Linked DNA regions of Sinorhizobium meliloti. The protein of the gene in region 2 interacts with the protein of the main gene of each other region in a pairwise test. Links are inferred from orthologs where the notes say so. Each region holds a gene or a part of one and is shown on either strand. Other genes may lie near its edges.

Region 1 (7,674 bases), 850 kb from region 2 along the record:
CCTGGAGCGCACCGGCAACCATGCCCGCGCCTGCATGCTCTACGACCCGTCTCACTATGTGCTGCAGTGCCTCGACTATCTCGAGAATATCGACATCTACAAGGACCGCATCCGGATGTTCCACGTCAAGGACGCGGAGTTCAATCCCACCGGACGCCAGGGCGTCTATGGCGGCTATCAAAGCTGGGTGAACCGCGCCGGCCGCTTCCGCTCGCTCGGCGACGGTCAGGTGGATTTCGGGGCCGTCTTCTCGAAGATGGCCGCCAATGATTTTGCCGGCTGGGCCGTGGTCGAGTGGGAATGCTGCCTGAAACATCCGGAAGACGGCGCGCGCGAAGGCTCCGAGTTCGTGAAGGCGCATATCATCCGCGTCACCGAAAAGGCCTTCGACGATTTCGCCGACAGCGGCACCGACGAGGCGGCGAACCGGCGGATGCTGGGAATCTAAGTGAAAACCCCTCCCCAACCCCTCCCCACAAGGGGGAGGGGCTTACCCTGTGGCTTCCGCCGGCATTAATCACGACGTCGATAATTGCGAATCCGTCGAAACATGGATGGAGCGGCTCGGCACAAGTGAGCCCCTCCCCCTTGTGGGGAGGGGTTGGGGAGGGGCAGTGACGGCAATTCACGCGAACTCTTCAGGAGAGAAAGAACGATGGCTATCGAGGGAAGCAGTACGGAAACGCGTCAGAAGCGCATTCGGCTCGGCATGGTGGGCGGTGGATCGGGCGCCTTTATCGGCGCGGTGCATCGGATCGCCGCCAGGCTCGACGATCACTACGAGCTTGTCGCCGGCGCGCTCTCGTCGACGCCGGAGAAGGCCGAGGCTTCGGGCCGCGAGCTCGGGCTCGATCCATCGCGTGTCTATTCGGATTTCAAGGAAATGGCGATCCGTGAGGCGAAGCTGAAGAACGGCATCGAGGCGGTGGCGATCGTCACCCCTAACCATGTTCACTATGCTGCTGCCAAGGAATTCCTGAAGCGCGGCATCCACGTCATCTGCGACAAGCCGCTGACGTCGACGCTCGCCGACGCGAAGAAGCTCAAGAAGGCGGCCGACGAAAGCGATGCGCTCTTCGTGCTGACGCACAACTACACCGGCTATCCGATGGTGCGCCAGGCGCGCGAAATGATTGAGAATGGCGACATCGGCGCCGTCCGCCTCGTGCAGATGGAATATCCGCAGGACTGGCTGACCGAGAATATCGAGCAGTCCGGTCAGAAGCAGGCCGCCTGGCGCACCGACCCGGCGCGCTCCGGCGCCGGCGGCTCGACCGGCGACATCGGCACGCATGCCTATAATCTCGGCTGCTTCGTTTCCGGCCTCGAGCTCGAGGAGCTCGCCGCCGATCTCGACAGCTTCGTTGGCGGGCGGCAGCTCGACGACAATGCACATGTGCTGATGCGCTTCAGGGAAAAGGACGGAACGCGCGCCAAGGGCATGCTCTGGTGCAGCCAGGTGGCACCCGGCCACGAGAACGGCCTGATGGTGCGCGTCTACGGTACCAAGGGCGGTCTCGAATGGACGCAGAAGGATCCGAATTACCTCTGGTACACGCCCTTCGGCGAGCCGAAGCGTCTGCTGACGCGCGCTGGCGCAGGAGCTTCGCCGGCGGCGGCACGCGTATCGCGCATTCCGTCCGGCCACCCCGAGGGCTACCTCGAAGGCTTCGCCAATATCTATTCGGAAGCGGCGCGGGCGATCTACGCCAAGCGCAACGGCGGGAAGGCGGATCCTTCTGTCATCTATCCGACGATAGACGATGGCATGAGGGGCATGACCTTCGTCGATGCCTGCGTGCGTTCCTCGGAACGCAACGGCGCCTGGATCAAGGTCTGAGCCTTGCAAGCCGGAGCATTTCCGCGATTCGGTGAAAAGTGGAAATGTTCCAGAGCGGGATGTATTTACGTCGACCCGACCTAAAAACATCGTGATCTAGGGAAGGGCGGGAACACCTCGCCCTTTTTCATTGACATTTGCCACCGCGGCCTTAGGCCACGTCCTCAGACGAGGGCGAGACCTCCCATGGTCCGCCTTACCATTGAATCGAACGCAGCCATGCCTTCGGTCCGGCTGCGCAGACGATGAGGCCTGAATGATGATCGAAGCCAAGAAACTCGCAGCGCGCTTTCCCGGCGACTTTGTCTTCGGCGTTGCAACCGCATCCTTCCAGATCGAGGGAGCCAGCAAGGCGGATGGTCGCAAAGCCTCCATCTGGGACGCCTTCTCCAATATGCCGGGGCGCGTTTACGGGCGCCACAACGGCGACGTCGCCTGCGACCATTACAACCGGCTGGAGCAGGACCTGGACCTCATCAAGAGCCTCGGCGTCGAGGCCTACCGCTTCTCGATCGCCTGGCCGCGGATCGTGCCGGAGGGCACGGGGCCGATCAACGAGAAGGGGCTCGACTTTTACGACCGCCTTGTCGACGGACTGAAGGCGCGCGGCATCAAGGCCTTTGCGACCCTCTATCACTGGGACCTGCCGCTGGCGCTGATGGGCGACGGCGGCTGGACGGCACGCACGACCGCCTATGCATACCAGCGTTACGCCAAGACCGTGATCGCGCGTCTGGGGGATCGTCTCGACGCGGTCGCGACCTTCAACGAACCGTGGTGTTCCGTCTGGCTCGGCCATCTCTACGGTGTCCATGCACCGGGCGAGCGCAACATGGATGCAGCACTTGCCGCACTGCACTTCACCAATCTCGCCCACGGGTTGGGGGTCGCGGCGATCCGCTCGGAACGGCCGGAACTGCCGGTCGGCATCGTCATCAATGCCCATTCGGTCTATCCCGGCAGCAACAGCGCCGAGGACAAGGCCGCGGCGGAGCGCGCCTTCGATTTCCACAACGGCGTCTTCTTCGATCCGATCTTCAAGGGCGAGTATCCGGAGGATTTCCTCTCCGCGCTCGGCGAACGCATGCCGGCGATCGAGGACGGCGACATGGCAACGATCGCCCAGCCGCTCGATTGGTGGGGGCTCAACTATTATACGCCGATGCGGGTTTCGGCAGACCCCGCGAAAGGCGCCGAATATCCGGCGACCGTCAATGCGAAACCTGTCAGCAACGTGAAGACCGATATTGGCTGGGAAGTCTATGCGCCGGCTTTGGGCAGCCTGGTGGAGACGCTCAATGCGCGCTACAGGCTCCCCGACTGCTACATCACCGAGAATGGCGCCTGTTACAACATGGGCGTCGAGAACGGTACCGTCGACGATCAGCCTCGGCTCGACTACATCTCAGACCACCTCGCCGTCACCGCCGATCTCATCGCCAAGGGTTATCCGATGCGGGGCTATTTCGCCTGGAGCCTGATGGATAACTTCGAATGGGCCGAGGGCTACCGGATGCGCTTCGGCATCGTTCACGTCGATTACGAGACACAGGTCCGCACGATCAAGAAAAGCGGTCGCTGGTATAAGGACCTGGCGGAACGGTTTCCAAGCGGCAACCACAAGCCGGGATGATGCCGGAGCGAGCGGACGGCGGTTCTGCACAAAAAGAGTAGACTTTTGCGTCGCGCCCTGGGGCTCCGGAAAAACGTACCTGTAAAAGGGCGCGCCCGCGCGCCATAAGAACCACATGCTCCTTGGCATGGCAGTCATGCCGAGGAGGCGTTGAACTGACCGGTTGGCCGATGATAGAGAGTTGCTCCACGTTTCGAATGCGTTGTCGAATGTCCGTCTGACGAGGCGACGTTTTTTCCGTGCCGGCCCTATTTAGCAAGGGACCGGAGTTTCGAACATCCGAGAGCATCATGTATCCTCCTATCGTTTTGATCCCTCCTGCGGGGGCGACCGGACAATGACCCTTCCTCGATCCGAGATATCGGCCGGTGATGCGGTCGTCTTCGACGCCGTGTCCAAGCGCTTTCCGGCCTCCGGCGGAAATACGGCCTTCACTGCGCTCGACAATGTCAGCCTGGCGGTCGCTCGCGGCTCGATCACCGGTATCATCGGTCGTTCCGGCGCCGGCAAATCGACACTGATCCGGCTGGTCAACGGCCTCGAAAAGCCTTCAAGCGGCAAGGTGTTCGTCGATGGCGTCGATGTGGGTGCGCTGGACGAGGCGGGCCTGCGCGATCTCCGCCGCTCCGTCGGCATGATCTTCCAGCATTTCAACCTGCTTTCCTCGCGCACCGTTTTCGGCAATGTCGCGCTGCCGCTCGAAATCGCCGGCATGGATCGGCGCGCGATCGAGCAGCGTGTGCGCCCGCTTCTCGAACTCGTCGGTCTTGCCGACAAGCACGGGCGCTACCCGGCGGAACTTTCCGGCGGCCAGAAGCAGCGCATCGGCATCGCCCGGGCGCTTGCGACCGAACCCAAGCTGTTGCTCTCGGACGAGGCGACCTCGGCGCTCGACCCGGAAACGACGCAGTCGATCCTGGAACTGCTGAGACGGATCAATGCGGAACTGGGCCTTACCGTTCTGCTCATCACCCACGAGATGGAAGTCGTGAAAGCGGTTACCTCCGACGTGGCGGTGATCGACAAGGGCGAGATCGTGGAGCGAGGGCACACTTTCGATGTCTTCACGCATTCCAGGCACGAGACGACGCGGGCGCTCCTTTCCGGTCTGGCGGGTTCGAAACTGCCGGAAGCCGTTGCCAGAGGCCTGAAGCCGGCGGCAGCAAGCGGCGATCGCGTCGTGGTGCGCCTCACCTTCTTCGGGGCAGCGGCGGAGCGCCCGCTGATCTCGCAGCTCATCCAGTCCGTCGGCGCCGAGGTCAACATCATCGCCGGCACGATCGACGAGATCGGCGGCAAGCCCTATGGCTCGCTCGTCGTCGCCTATGGCGCCGATGCCGAAACCTCGGGCAAGGCGGAGCGCTTCTTCACCGAGAACGGACTGGTCACGGAGGTGCTCGGCTATGTCGCCTGATCTTCTGCTTCGCATAGGCAGCGCAACGCTCGACACGATGTACATGGTGGCGATCGCCGGCCTCGTGGGCTCGCTGATCGGGCTGCCGATCGGCATCTTCCTGGCGACCAGCGGCAAGGGCGAGCTGTTTCCCGCGCCCAATGTCAACCGCGCCGTGGGACTTGTGGTGAACGCGACGCGGTCGACGCCCTTCATCATTCTCGTCGTCGCGATCATTCCGTTGACGCGCCTCATCACCGGCACCTCCATCGGCACCAAAGCGGCGATCGTTCCTTTGACGATTGCGACCATTCCGTTCGTCGCCCGCCTTGTCGAGGCGGCGATCCGCGACGTCGACAAGGGGCTGATCGAGGCGGCGCGCGCCATGGGCGCCACCCCGATGCAGATCGTCTTCAAGGTCCTGCTCGCCGAATCACGGCCGGCGCTGACGCTGGCGCTCACCATGACGATCGTCAGCCTCATCGGCTATTCGGCGATGGTCGGCGCCGTCGGCGGCGGCGGTCTCGGCGACCTGGGCATCCGCTACGGCTACCAGCGCTTCATGCCGGACGTGATGCTCGTCGTGGTCGTCGTGCTCATCGTGCTCGTACAGCTCGTCCAGAGCGCCGGCGACCGGATGGCGCGGCGCTTCGACAAGCGCAGCCGCAAGACCTGATCCTTTCCAAGACACCAAACAGCAACAAGGAGACATCCATGAAAAAGTTGATTCTCGCGGCGGCCTTCGCCGTCCTGGCTGCCGGCACGGCGCTCGCTGAGACCATCAAGGTCGGCGTCACCCCGGGCGAGCATGCCGAGATCATGGAGAAGGTGAAGGAAGTCGCCGCCCCCAAGGGCCTCGACATAGAGATCCTCGAATTCTCCGACTACGTGGTTCCCAACCAGGCGCTCGCCGACGGCGACCTCAATGCCAATTCCTTCCAGCACCAGCCCTATCTCGACAACCAGATCGCCGATCGTGGCTTCGACATCGTCAGCGTGGGCCTGACCATCACCACGCCGATGGGCGTCTATTCGAGCAAGGTTAAGAGCCTCGATGAGCTGGAGGACGGCGCGACGATCGCCATTCCGAACGACCCCACCAATGGCGGCCGCGCGCTCCTGGTTCTCGCATCGAAGGGCCTCATCAAGGTCAATCCGGATGCCGGGCTCAAGGTCACCCCGGCCGACGTGACGGAAAATCCGAAGAACATCGAGTTCGCCGAGCTCGACGCGGCCCAGCTGCCGCGCTCGCTGGCCGATGTCGACGCGGCCGTGATCAACACCAATTACGCGCTCGAGGCCGATCTTCACCCGAAGGAAGACGCCATCGCCATCGAAAGCGAGAAGTCTCCTTATGCCAACGTCATTGCGGTGCGTAGCGCAGACAAGGATGCGCCCTGGGTGAAGACGCTCGTCGAATCCTACCACGACGACAAGGTCAAGGCCTTCATCGTGGAGCACTTCAAGGGTGCGCTCATCCCGAGCTGGTGAGCGGCGTTTGCCCCCTCTCCTCGGGTCTAACCCGAGGACTAACCCTCTCCCCGCGGGCGGCCACGGCATGCCCCTCAACCGGCAGGCGGTTGAGGGGCATCGACCGGGTGAATCCGGTTAGACTGAACCAAGCAAAGCTCTAGAGCGGGATGCATTTAGGCGGAATCGGAAAGGGGATTCCTTTTTCTGCGCAAATCAGATTCACCATTCAGGCCGGTGAAGGAGGCCGGCCTTTATGGCGAGACCTTTTTCGAATGATCTTCGGGAACGCGTTGTCGATGCGGTGACGGGCGAGGGCCTATCGTGCCGGGCAGCGGCCAAGCGCTTCGGCATCGGCATCAGCACCGCGATCGATTGGGTGCGGCGGTTTCGCGAGACGGGCAGCGCCGCACCCGGCCAGATGGGTGGGCACAAGCCCCGCAAGCTTTCCGGTCCGCACCGGGCTTGGCTGCTTTGCCGCTGCCGCGAGCGCGACTTCACGCTGCACGGACTTGTCGCCGAGTTGAGCGAGCGCGGCCTGAAGGTGGATTATCGCGCCGTCTGGACCTTCGTGCACGAAGAGGGGTTGAGTTATAAAAAAAGACGCTGGTCGCCAGCGAACGGGAGCGGCCCGACGTCGCCCGCCACCGGGCACGATGGCTGAAGCACTGCCCCGGAATTGATCCCGCCCGCCTCGTTTTCATCGATGAGACCTGGACGAAGACGAACATGGCGCCGCTGCGGGGCTGGGCGCCTCGCGGCGAACGACTGGTGGGCTACGCCCCCTTCGGCCATTGGAACACCATGACCTTTGTCGCCGCACTCAGGGCCGACCGCGTCAGCGCTCCCTTTATCCTCGATGGCCCGATCAATGGCGAACGCTTCCGCATCTATGTCCAGCAAGTTCTGGTGCCGGAACTCAAAGCCGGCGACATCGTCATCCTGGACAATCTCGGCTCCCATAAGGGTCAGGAGATCCGCGCCGCCATCCGTAAGGCCGGCGCCCGCCTGTTCTTTCTGCCGAAATATTCCCCCGATCTCAATCCGATCGAAAAGCTCTTCGCCAAAATCAAGCACTGGTTGCGTGAGGCACAGGCCAGATCACGCGACGCAATCCATGACGAACTGCGCCACATTCTCCAAGCCGTCACCCCACAGGAATGCGCAGCCTACTTCAAAGAGGCGGGATATGAACGGGCTTAAATACATACCGCTCTAGCTTCCGAGGTGCCGCGCGCCGCGCTTCTTCGCAAGCATGATCTGCCTCTGCCTCTGGCGGTAACGCTCGCGATCCTCTTCGGTGCGGGTGTCGTGGCAGTGGATGCAGGAGACGCCTTC
Region 2 (7,335 bases):
GCATAGAGCGTGGGAGCTTTCCAATCCGTGGCATAGCGGACCGCATAAAGATCGCGGCCGTCGGAGAAGGCCGCCGTGAAGCGCACGAGTGCCGGGCGTCCCAGGCGTTCGGCAAGCCGCTCGACGAAGGCGAGCGCCTCGGCCACGGCACCGAGGGGATCACGGTCGAGACCGAACTGCAGGGCAAGCAGGAAAAGCAGCTCCGAATCCGTCGTGCCGCTGCGCGCCGAATAGAGCTCGTTGTCGAGCATGGTCTCCATCGGCCGCCGCAAATGCTCGAAATCGCCGATCTGTCCATTATGCATGAAGGACCAGCGGCCGAAGACGAAGGGATGGCAATTGTCGCGGCGCGTGCCGCCGCCGGTGGCCGCGCGCACATGGGCGAGGAACAGCGGCGAGCGAATCTGCCTCGCAATGCTCTTGAGATTGCAGTCGGACCAGGCGGGCAGGATGTCCCGGTAGCGGCCCGGCTCCGGGCGGTCGCCATACCAGGCTATTCCGAAGCCGTCGCCATTGGTCGCCGTTTTCGCCCTGACGGCGCAATGGGATTGCTCGATCAGGGAATGCTTGGGCGACGTCACGAGTTCTTCGAGATAAAGCGGCTCTCCGCGATAGGCTGCCCAACGGCACATGCTCGATCACTCCGATTTCGCCCCACCATATGAAAGCGATTCGTCCACCACCGTCACCAGTGATGTTTCAACGCAACATGGTAAAAATGCGTTAACACATTCTTCCCCAAGCATAGCGGGCCGAGCGGGTACGCTCTGTTCCATCAGGCACGTGGACCAGATTTTCGAACAAATATTCCATATTGACAATTCCCGCGCATTTCATTTCATTTCGCCGAGCACAGACGAGGGCCTGGCCCGGGAGAAACGAGATGAGCGGCAAGCGCAGGCTGGGCATTGGCCTGATCGGGACGGGTTTCATGGGCAAGGCGCATGCCCTTGGCTTCACGATTGCGGCACGAGTCTTCGACCTGCCCTTCGAGCTGGATCTCGTGTCCGTCGCGGACGTGACGCAGGAGGGCGCGGAGGCGGCCCGCGGACGGCTCGGCTTCCGCAAGGCGACCGCCGACTGGCGCGAACTTCTGACCGACCCCGAGATCGACATCATCGACATCACCACGCCGAACCTCCTGCACAAGGAGATGGCGCTCGCTGCGTTTGCCCACGGCAAGCACGTCTATTGCGAAAAGCCGCTGGCACCGACGGTCGCCGACTGCGCCGAGATGGTCGCCGCCGCGGAAAAGGCCGGCGTCGTCACCCAGGTCGGCTTCAACTATCTCAAGAACCCGCTCATTTTTCTCGCGAGCGACATTATCGAAAGCGGCGAGATCGGCGAAATACGGTCGTTTCGCGGCATTCACGCGGAAGATTTCATGGCGGATGAGAGCGTTCCGTGGGGTTGGCGGCTGGACCCGCGCAGCGGCGGCGGTGCGCTCGCCGACATCGGCAGCCACATGATCGCCTGCATGCGCCATCTCGTCGGGCCGATCCGGTCCGTGCTGGCAGAGACCGTCATCCACATTCCGCAGCGCCCTGTCGCGCGCGGCGCCACAGCGACCCGGACGGTCGAGGTCGACGACGTCACGCGGGCCTTCGTCCGTTTCGAGAGCGGCGCGAGCGGAAGCTTCGAAGCGAGCTGGATCGCGACCGGCCGCAAGATGCAGCACGATTTCGAGATTTACGGCTCCAAGGGAAGCATCGTCTTCACTCAGGAGCGCCTGAACGAGATCAGGGTCTACTACGCCGGCGACGACATCAGGAGCCGCGGCTTCCGTACGATCTGGGCGGGACCGGAGCATCCGCCCTACGGAGCCTTCTGCGTGGCACCGGGCCACCAGATCGGCTTCAACGAGCTGAAGGCGATCGAGGCCAACGAGTTCCTGGAAGCGATCGCCAAAGGCAGCAAAACCTCGACCGATTTCCGAGAGGGCTACGAAGTGCAGAAGGTCCTTTCCGCGACCTATCACTCCGCGAGGACGAACGAGTGGGTGGAGATTGGCTGACACGATCTGGTCGCGCGGGCACGCCCCTCATCCGGCCTGCCGGCCACCTTCTCCCCGCAAGCGGGGAGAAGGGACATGCCCGATGGTTCGCGGGCGGTCATGGTGGCGAAGGTGGCGCCGCGCGTTTCCTTCGCCCCGCCTGCGGGGAGAAGGTGGCCGGCAGGCCGGATGAGGGGCAGGCTGAGGCGATGCGGGCCTGCGAACTTCGCCTGGGATAAGGAAGCCAAAATGGAACATCCGTTCTATCGCTGCAATGGCTAGTCGATTAGACTGAGGCAAACGACAAGAGCGAGCCCGGAGGCCCGAACGATGCCCACGCCTGAAACGATTGCCGATGTCCCGCAGGATTTCGAAACGCTGAAGGCGGTCATCCTCGAGCGCAAGGCGCAGCTGCCGAAGCGGCTGAAACAGGTGGCGGCCTACTCGCTCGACAATCCGGACGAGATCGCCTTCGGGACTGCGGCGAGCATTGCGACTTCGGCCGACGTCCAGCCCTCCACGCTCGTGCGTTTCGCCCAGCACTTCGGCTTCGAAGGCTTTTCGAGCCTGCAGCAGATTTTTCGCGCACGCCTGCGGGAGCGCACGCCCGGCTACGAGGAACGGCTGAAGGCGCTGCGCCAGAACGATCACAGCAGGCTCGAAAGCGGATCGATCTTCAACGGCTTCGTCGCGGCCGCCCATCGCTCGCTCGACAATATCGCGACCTCGGTCGATCCGGAGGCGTTCGAGCGCGCCGTGGGCATTCTCGCCAAGGCGAACACGATCTACCTCATCGCCAAGCGGCGCTCCTATCCGATCTCCAGCTATATGGCCTACGCTTTCGGCAAGCTGAAGGTGAAGTACCAGCATGTCGGAACGGCCGCCGGAATCGACGAGGACATGCTGGCCATGGCGACGAAGGAGGATGCCGCCTTCGCCGTAAGCTTCTCGCCCTACGCGTCGGAAAGCGCCAGCCAGGCGCGCTTGCTCGCCAACCGCAAGGTACCCGTGGTCTCGCTGACCGACTCCGCCTTCTCGCCGCTCGCCGAATCCTCCAGGGTCTGGTTCGAACTGGTCGAGGCCGATCATGCCGGCTTCCGTTCGCTCTCCGCCAGCATGGCCTTCGCCATGGCGCTGACCGTCGCAATCGCCGAGAAACGGCGTCGCCTCGCCGAGGGCGAGTGAAGCAATATAGAATGGAAATTCCATATTGACGAAACAACGGAATTTATGTTTCATATGCTCGTCACCCATGGCATAGGCATATTTGTCGGCGCCGGTCCGGCGTCCGCGGGGAGGAAGCAGTGAGCCAGATTCCATCGGCCCAAGTTCCATCAGGTGCGGGTGCCAAGCCCCTCGACCTCATCACGATCGGCAGAGCTTCGGTCGACCTCTACGGACAGCAGATCGGCACGCGGCTCGAGGACGTGGCGAGCTTCGCCAAATCGGTCGGCGGCTGCCCCTGCAACATTTCCGTGGGCACAGCGCGCCTCGGCCTGAAATCGGCGCTACTGACACGCGTCGGCGACGAACAGATGGGCCGCTTCATCCGCGAGCAGCTTCAGCGCGAAGGCGTCGAGACGCGCGGCATCGTCACCGACCCGGAGCGGCTGACCGCACTTGCGATCCTCTCCGTCGAGAACGACAAATCCTTCCCGCTCCTTTTCTATCGCGACAATTGCGCCGACAACGCGCTTTGTGAGGACGATATTTCCGAGGATTTCATCCGTTCCGCGCGCGCGGTCCTCGTCACCGGCACGCATTTCGCCAAGCCGAATGCGGACGCCGCCCAGCGCAAGGCGATAAGGATCGCCAAGGAAAGCGGCGCCAGGATCGTCTTCGACATCGATTACCGCCCTAATCTATGGGGTCTTGCGGGCCACGATGCGGGCGAGAGCCGCTACATCGCCTCGGACCGCGTTTCGGCGCATCTGAAGACCGTGCTCGGCGATTGCGACCTGATCGTCGGCACCGAGGAAGAGGTGCTGATCGCCTCGGGCGAAAGCGACCTCCTCGCGGCGCTCAAGACCATCCGCTCGCTCTCCAAAGCCACGATCGTGCTCAAACGCGGGCCGATGGGCTGCATCGTCTATGATGGACCGATCTCGGACGATCTCGAAGACGGTATCGTCGGCAAGGGTTTTCCAATCGAGGTCTATAACGTTCTCGGCGCCGGCGACGCCTTCATGTCGGGCTTTCTGCGCGGCTGGCTCACCGGCGAGCCGCACGCGACTTCCGCCACCTGGGCCAACGCCTGTGGCGCCTTCGCGGTTTCGCGCCTGCTCTGCGCACCGGAAATCCCGACCTGGACCGAACTGCAATATTTCCTCGAACACGGCAGCAAGGAGAAGGCGCTGCGCAAGGACGAGGCGATCAACCACGTGCACTGGGCGACGACGCGCCGGCGCGACATCCCGCTCCTGATGGCGCTCGCCGTCGACCATCGCAGTCAGCTCGAGGACATTGCCGAGGGAAATCCCGAACTGCTCTCGCGCATCCCGGCCTTCAAGGTGCTCGCCGTCAAGGCGGCGGCAGAGGTGGCTCAAGGCCGCTCCGGCTTCGGCATGCTGATCGACGACAAATACGGCCGCGATGCGCTCTATGCCGCCGGTGCCCATCGCGACTTCTGGATCGGCAAGCCGATCGAGCTTCCGGGCTCGCGGCCGCTCACCTTCGAATTCAGCCAGGACCTCGGCAGCCGCCTTGTCGACTGGCCGGTCGACCATTGCATCAAGGTGCTTTCCTTCTACCATCCCGACGATCCGGCCGAACTCAAGGCCGCTCAGGTCGCAAAGTTGCGTTCGGCCTTCGAGGCGGCGCGCAAGGTCGGGCGCGAGATCCTGATCGAGATTATCGCCGGCAAGCACGGAAAACTCGACGACCGGACCATTCCGCGGGCGCTGGAGGAGCTCTATGATGCCGGCCTGAAGCCGGACTGGTGGAAGCTCGAGCCGCAAGCGAGCCGCGCCGCCTGGGCTGCGATCGACGCCGTGATCGAGACGCGCGATCCGCTTTGCCGGGGCGTGGTGCTCCTCGGCCTGGAAGCACCCTACGAGGTGCTGAAGGACGGATTCGCCGCCGCCAGAACGTCGAAGACGGTCAAGGGATTTGCCGTCGGCCGGACGATCTTCGCCGACGCCGCCAAGGCCTGGCTCGCCGGCAGGATGACCGACGAGCAGGCAGTCTCCGACATGGCGGCGAAGTTCAAGGCGCTCGTCGATCTCTGGCTGCAATTGGGTGAGACCAAGGCGGCGTAGCGGTCAAATGAAAAGGCGGCGCAAGGATGCGGCCGCGAGGAGGAAACAAATGAGCCAGAAAACCGTGCGCCTGACCATGGCACAGGCCGTGGCGCGGTTCCTGACCCGGCAGATGACGATCATCGACGGCGAGCGCGTGCCGATCTTCGGCGGCGTCTTCGCCATCTTCGGCCATGGCAACGTCGCCGGCGTCGGCGAAGCGCTTTACGGCGTTCGCGAAACGCTCCCGACCTACCGTGCCCAGAACGAACAGGGAATGGCGAATGCGGCGATCGCCTTCGCCAAGGCGAGCTTCCGCCGCCGCTTCATGGCCTGCACCACCTCGATCGGCCCGGGCGCGCTCAACATGGTGACCTCGGCCGCGCTGGCGCATGTCAACCGGCTGCCGGTCCTGCTCCTTCCCGGCGACGTCTTCGCCAACCGCAGGCCCGATCCGGTGCTGCAGCAGGTGGAGAGTTTCGGGGACGGCACGATCTCGGCGAATGACTGCTTCAAGCCCGTCTCGCGCTATTTCGATCGCATCACCCGGCCCGAGCAGATCATCCCGGCGCTTCGCCGCGCCATGCAGGTGCTGACGGATCCTGCCGATTGCGGCCCGGTGACGCTATCGCTCTGCCAGGACGTGCAGGCGGAAGCCTATGACTATCCGGAATCCTTCTTCGACGAGAAGGTCTGGGTGCCGCGTCGAATCGAGCCTGATCTCGACGAGCTGGCATCGGCAATCGAGGCGCTCAGATCCGCGAAGAAGCCGATCATCATCGCCGGCGGCGGCGTGCTTTATTCGGAAGCGAGCGCCGAACTTGCCGCCTTCGCCGAGAAACACGGCATTCCGGTCGTCGAGACGCAGGCCGGCAAGTCCGCTCTGCCGCATTCGCATCCGCTGAATATGGGTTCCGTCGGCGTCACCGGCACGTCCGCCTCCAACGCATTGGCGGAAGAGGCCGATGTGGTGCTTGCCGTCGGCTCACGGCTGCAGGATTTCACCACCGGTTCCTGGGCGCTCTTCAAAAACGAGGCGCTGAAGATCATCGGCCTCAATGTCCAGGCCTTCGACGCCGGCAAGCACGAGGGACAGCCGCTGATTTCCGACGCGCGGGCCGGCCTCAACCGCATCTCCGGCGGACTCGGCAGCTACAAGGCCGATAGTGCCTGGACCGAGAGGGCAAAAGCGGGCAAGGCCGAATGGCTTGCTGCGGCCGAGAGGGCGACCGCCACCACCAATGCGGCGCTTCCCTCCGATGCCCAGGTCATCGGCGCCGTCCAGCGCGCCCGCGGCGGCAGAAAAACGACGCTCGTCTGCGCCGCCGGGGGGCTTCCGGGCGAGCTGCACAAACTGTGGCAGGCCGAAGAGCCAGGCGGCTATCACATGGAATACGGCTTTTCGACCATGGGCTACGAAGTCGCCGGCGGCCTGGGCGTGAAGCTTGCCAAGCCCGATAGCGACGTGATCGTCATGGTGGGCGACGGCAGCTACATGATGCTGAACTCGGAGATCGCCTCTTCGATCATGCTCGGCGCCAAATTCACCGTCGTGCTGCTCGACAATGCCGGCTATGGCTGCATCAACCGGCTGCAGATGGGAACGGGCGGCGCCAATTTCAACAATCTGTTGAAGGACACGCATCATGTGGAGCTGCCTCAGATCGACTTCGCCGCGCACGCCGCCGCCATGGGCGCCGTGACCCGCAAGGTCGGCTCGATCCCCGAGCTCGAAGCTGCGCTCGCGGAGACCGCCGACGAGGTGCGCACGACCGTCATCGTCATCGATACCGATCCGCTGATCACAACGGAGGCCGGCGGGCACTGGTGGGACGTCGCGGTGCCGGAGGTTTCCGACCGCGATCAGGTGAAGGCCGCCCGCGAAGGCTACGAAAAGGCCCTCCAGGCGCAGCGGTTTGGTTGACATTGGAATCCGGCCAGCGGCCCCTCTCCTCGGGTGTACCCGAGGACTAGTCCTCGGGAGTCCCTTCTCCCCGCACAGCGGGGGAAGGTGGCGGCAGCCGGATGAGGGGCATATCGGCACGCAACAGAGCGAAGCATCCGCCTTAAGATACGACAGCAGAAAGCAAAACACATGATCCGTTA

Evidence for each region. Proteins that work in one complex are often made in the same cells at the same time.
Region 1: the proteins of JOH52_RS04600 (region 2) and JOH52_RS08440 interact in binary tests that used the Escherichia coli proteins (3 or more experiments, as listed by UniProt). The link is inferred for Sinorhizobium meliloti from one-to-one orthologs.

The regions. Positions count from the first base shown.
Region 1 is NZ_JAGIOS010000001.1:1,804,364-1,812,037, forward strand. What follows is about bases 3,002-5,848. They hold JOH52_RS08440 (methionine ABC transporter ATP-binding protein), read left to right. Parts: upstream 3,002-3,810; coding sequence 3,811-4,887; downstream 4,888-5,848. Other genes in these bases: JOH52_RS08435 (GH1 family beta-glucosidase), read left to right, coding at 3,002-3,473; JOH52_RS08445 (methionine ABC transporter permease), read left to right, coding at 4,877-5,542; JOH52_RS08450 (MetQ/NlpA family ABC transporter substrate-binding protein), read left to right, coding at 5,581-5,848. Outside these bases: JOH52_RS08425 (sugar phosphate isomerase/epimerase family protein), read left to right, coding at 1-448; JOH52_RS08430 (Gfo/Idh/MocA family protein), read left to right, coding at 656-1,840; more of JOH52_RS08435, read left to right, coding at 2,097-3,001; more of JOH52_RS08450, read left to right, coding at 5,849-6,357; oxygen-dependent tRNA uridine(34) hydroxylase TrhO, read right to left, coding at 7,552-7,674. UniProt on the Escherichia coli protein: Part of the ABC transporter complex MetNIQ involved in methionine import. Responsible for energy coupling to the transport system. It has also been shown to be involved in formyl-L-methionine transport.
Region 2 is NZ_JAGIOS010000001.1:958,888-966,222, forward strand. What follows is about bases 97-2,948. They hold JOH52_RS04600 (Gfo/Idh/MocA family protein), read left to right. Parts: upstream 97-883; coding sequence 884-2,014; downstream 2,015-2,948. Other genes in these bases: JOH52_RS04595 (class II glutamine amidotransferase), read right to left, coding at 97-632; JOH52_RS04605 (MurR/RpiR family transcriptional regulator), read left to right, coding at 2,324-2,948. Also shown: more of JOH52_RS04595, read right to left, coding at 1-96; more of JOH52_RS04605, read left to right, coding at 2,949-3,178; JOH52_RS04610 (bifunctional 5-dehydro-2-deoxygluconokinase/5-dehydro-2-deoxyphosphogluconate aldolase), read left to right, coding at 3,298-5,250; iolD (3D-(3,5/4)-trihydroxycyclohexane-1,2-dione acylhydrolase (decyclizing)), read left to right, coding at 5,300-7,153; iolE (myo-inosose-2 dehydratase), read left to right, coding at 7,325-7,335. UniProt on the Escherichia coli protein: Hydratase involved in the degradation of sialic acids. Catalyzes the reversible conversion of the dehydrated form of N-acetylneuraminate (Neu5Ac), 2,7-anhydro-N-acetylneuraminate (2,7-AN), to Neu5Ac.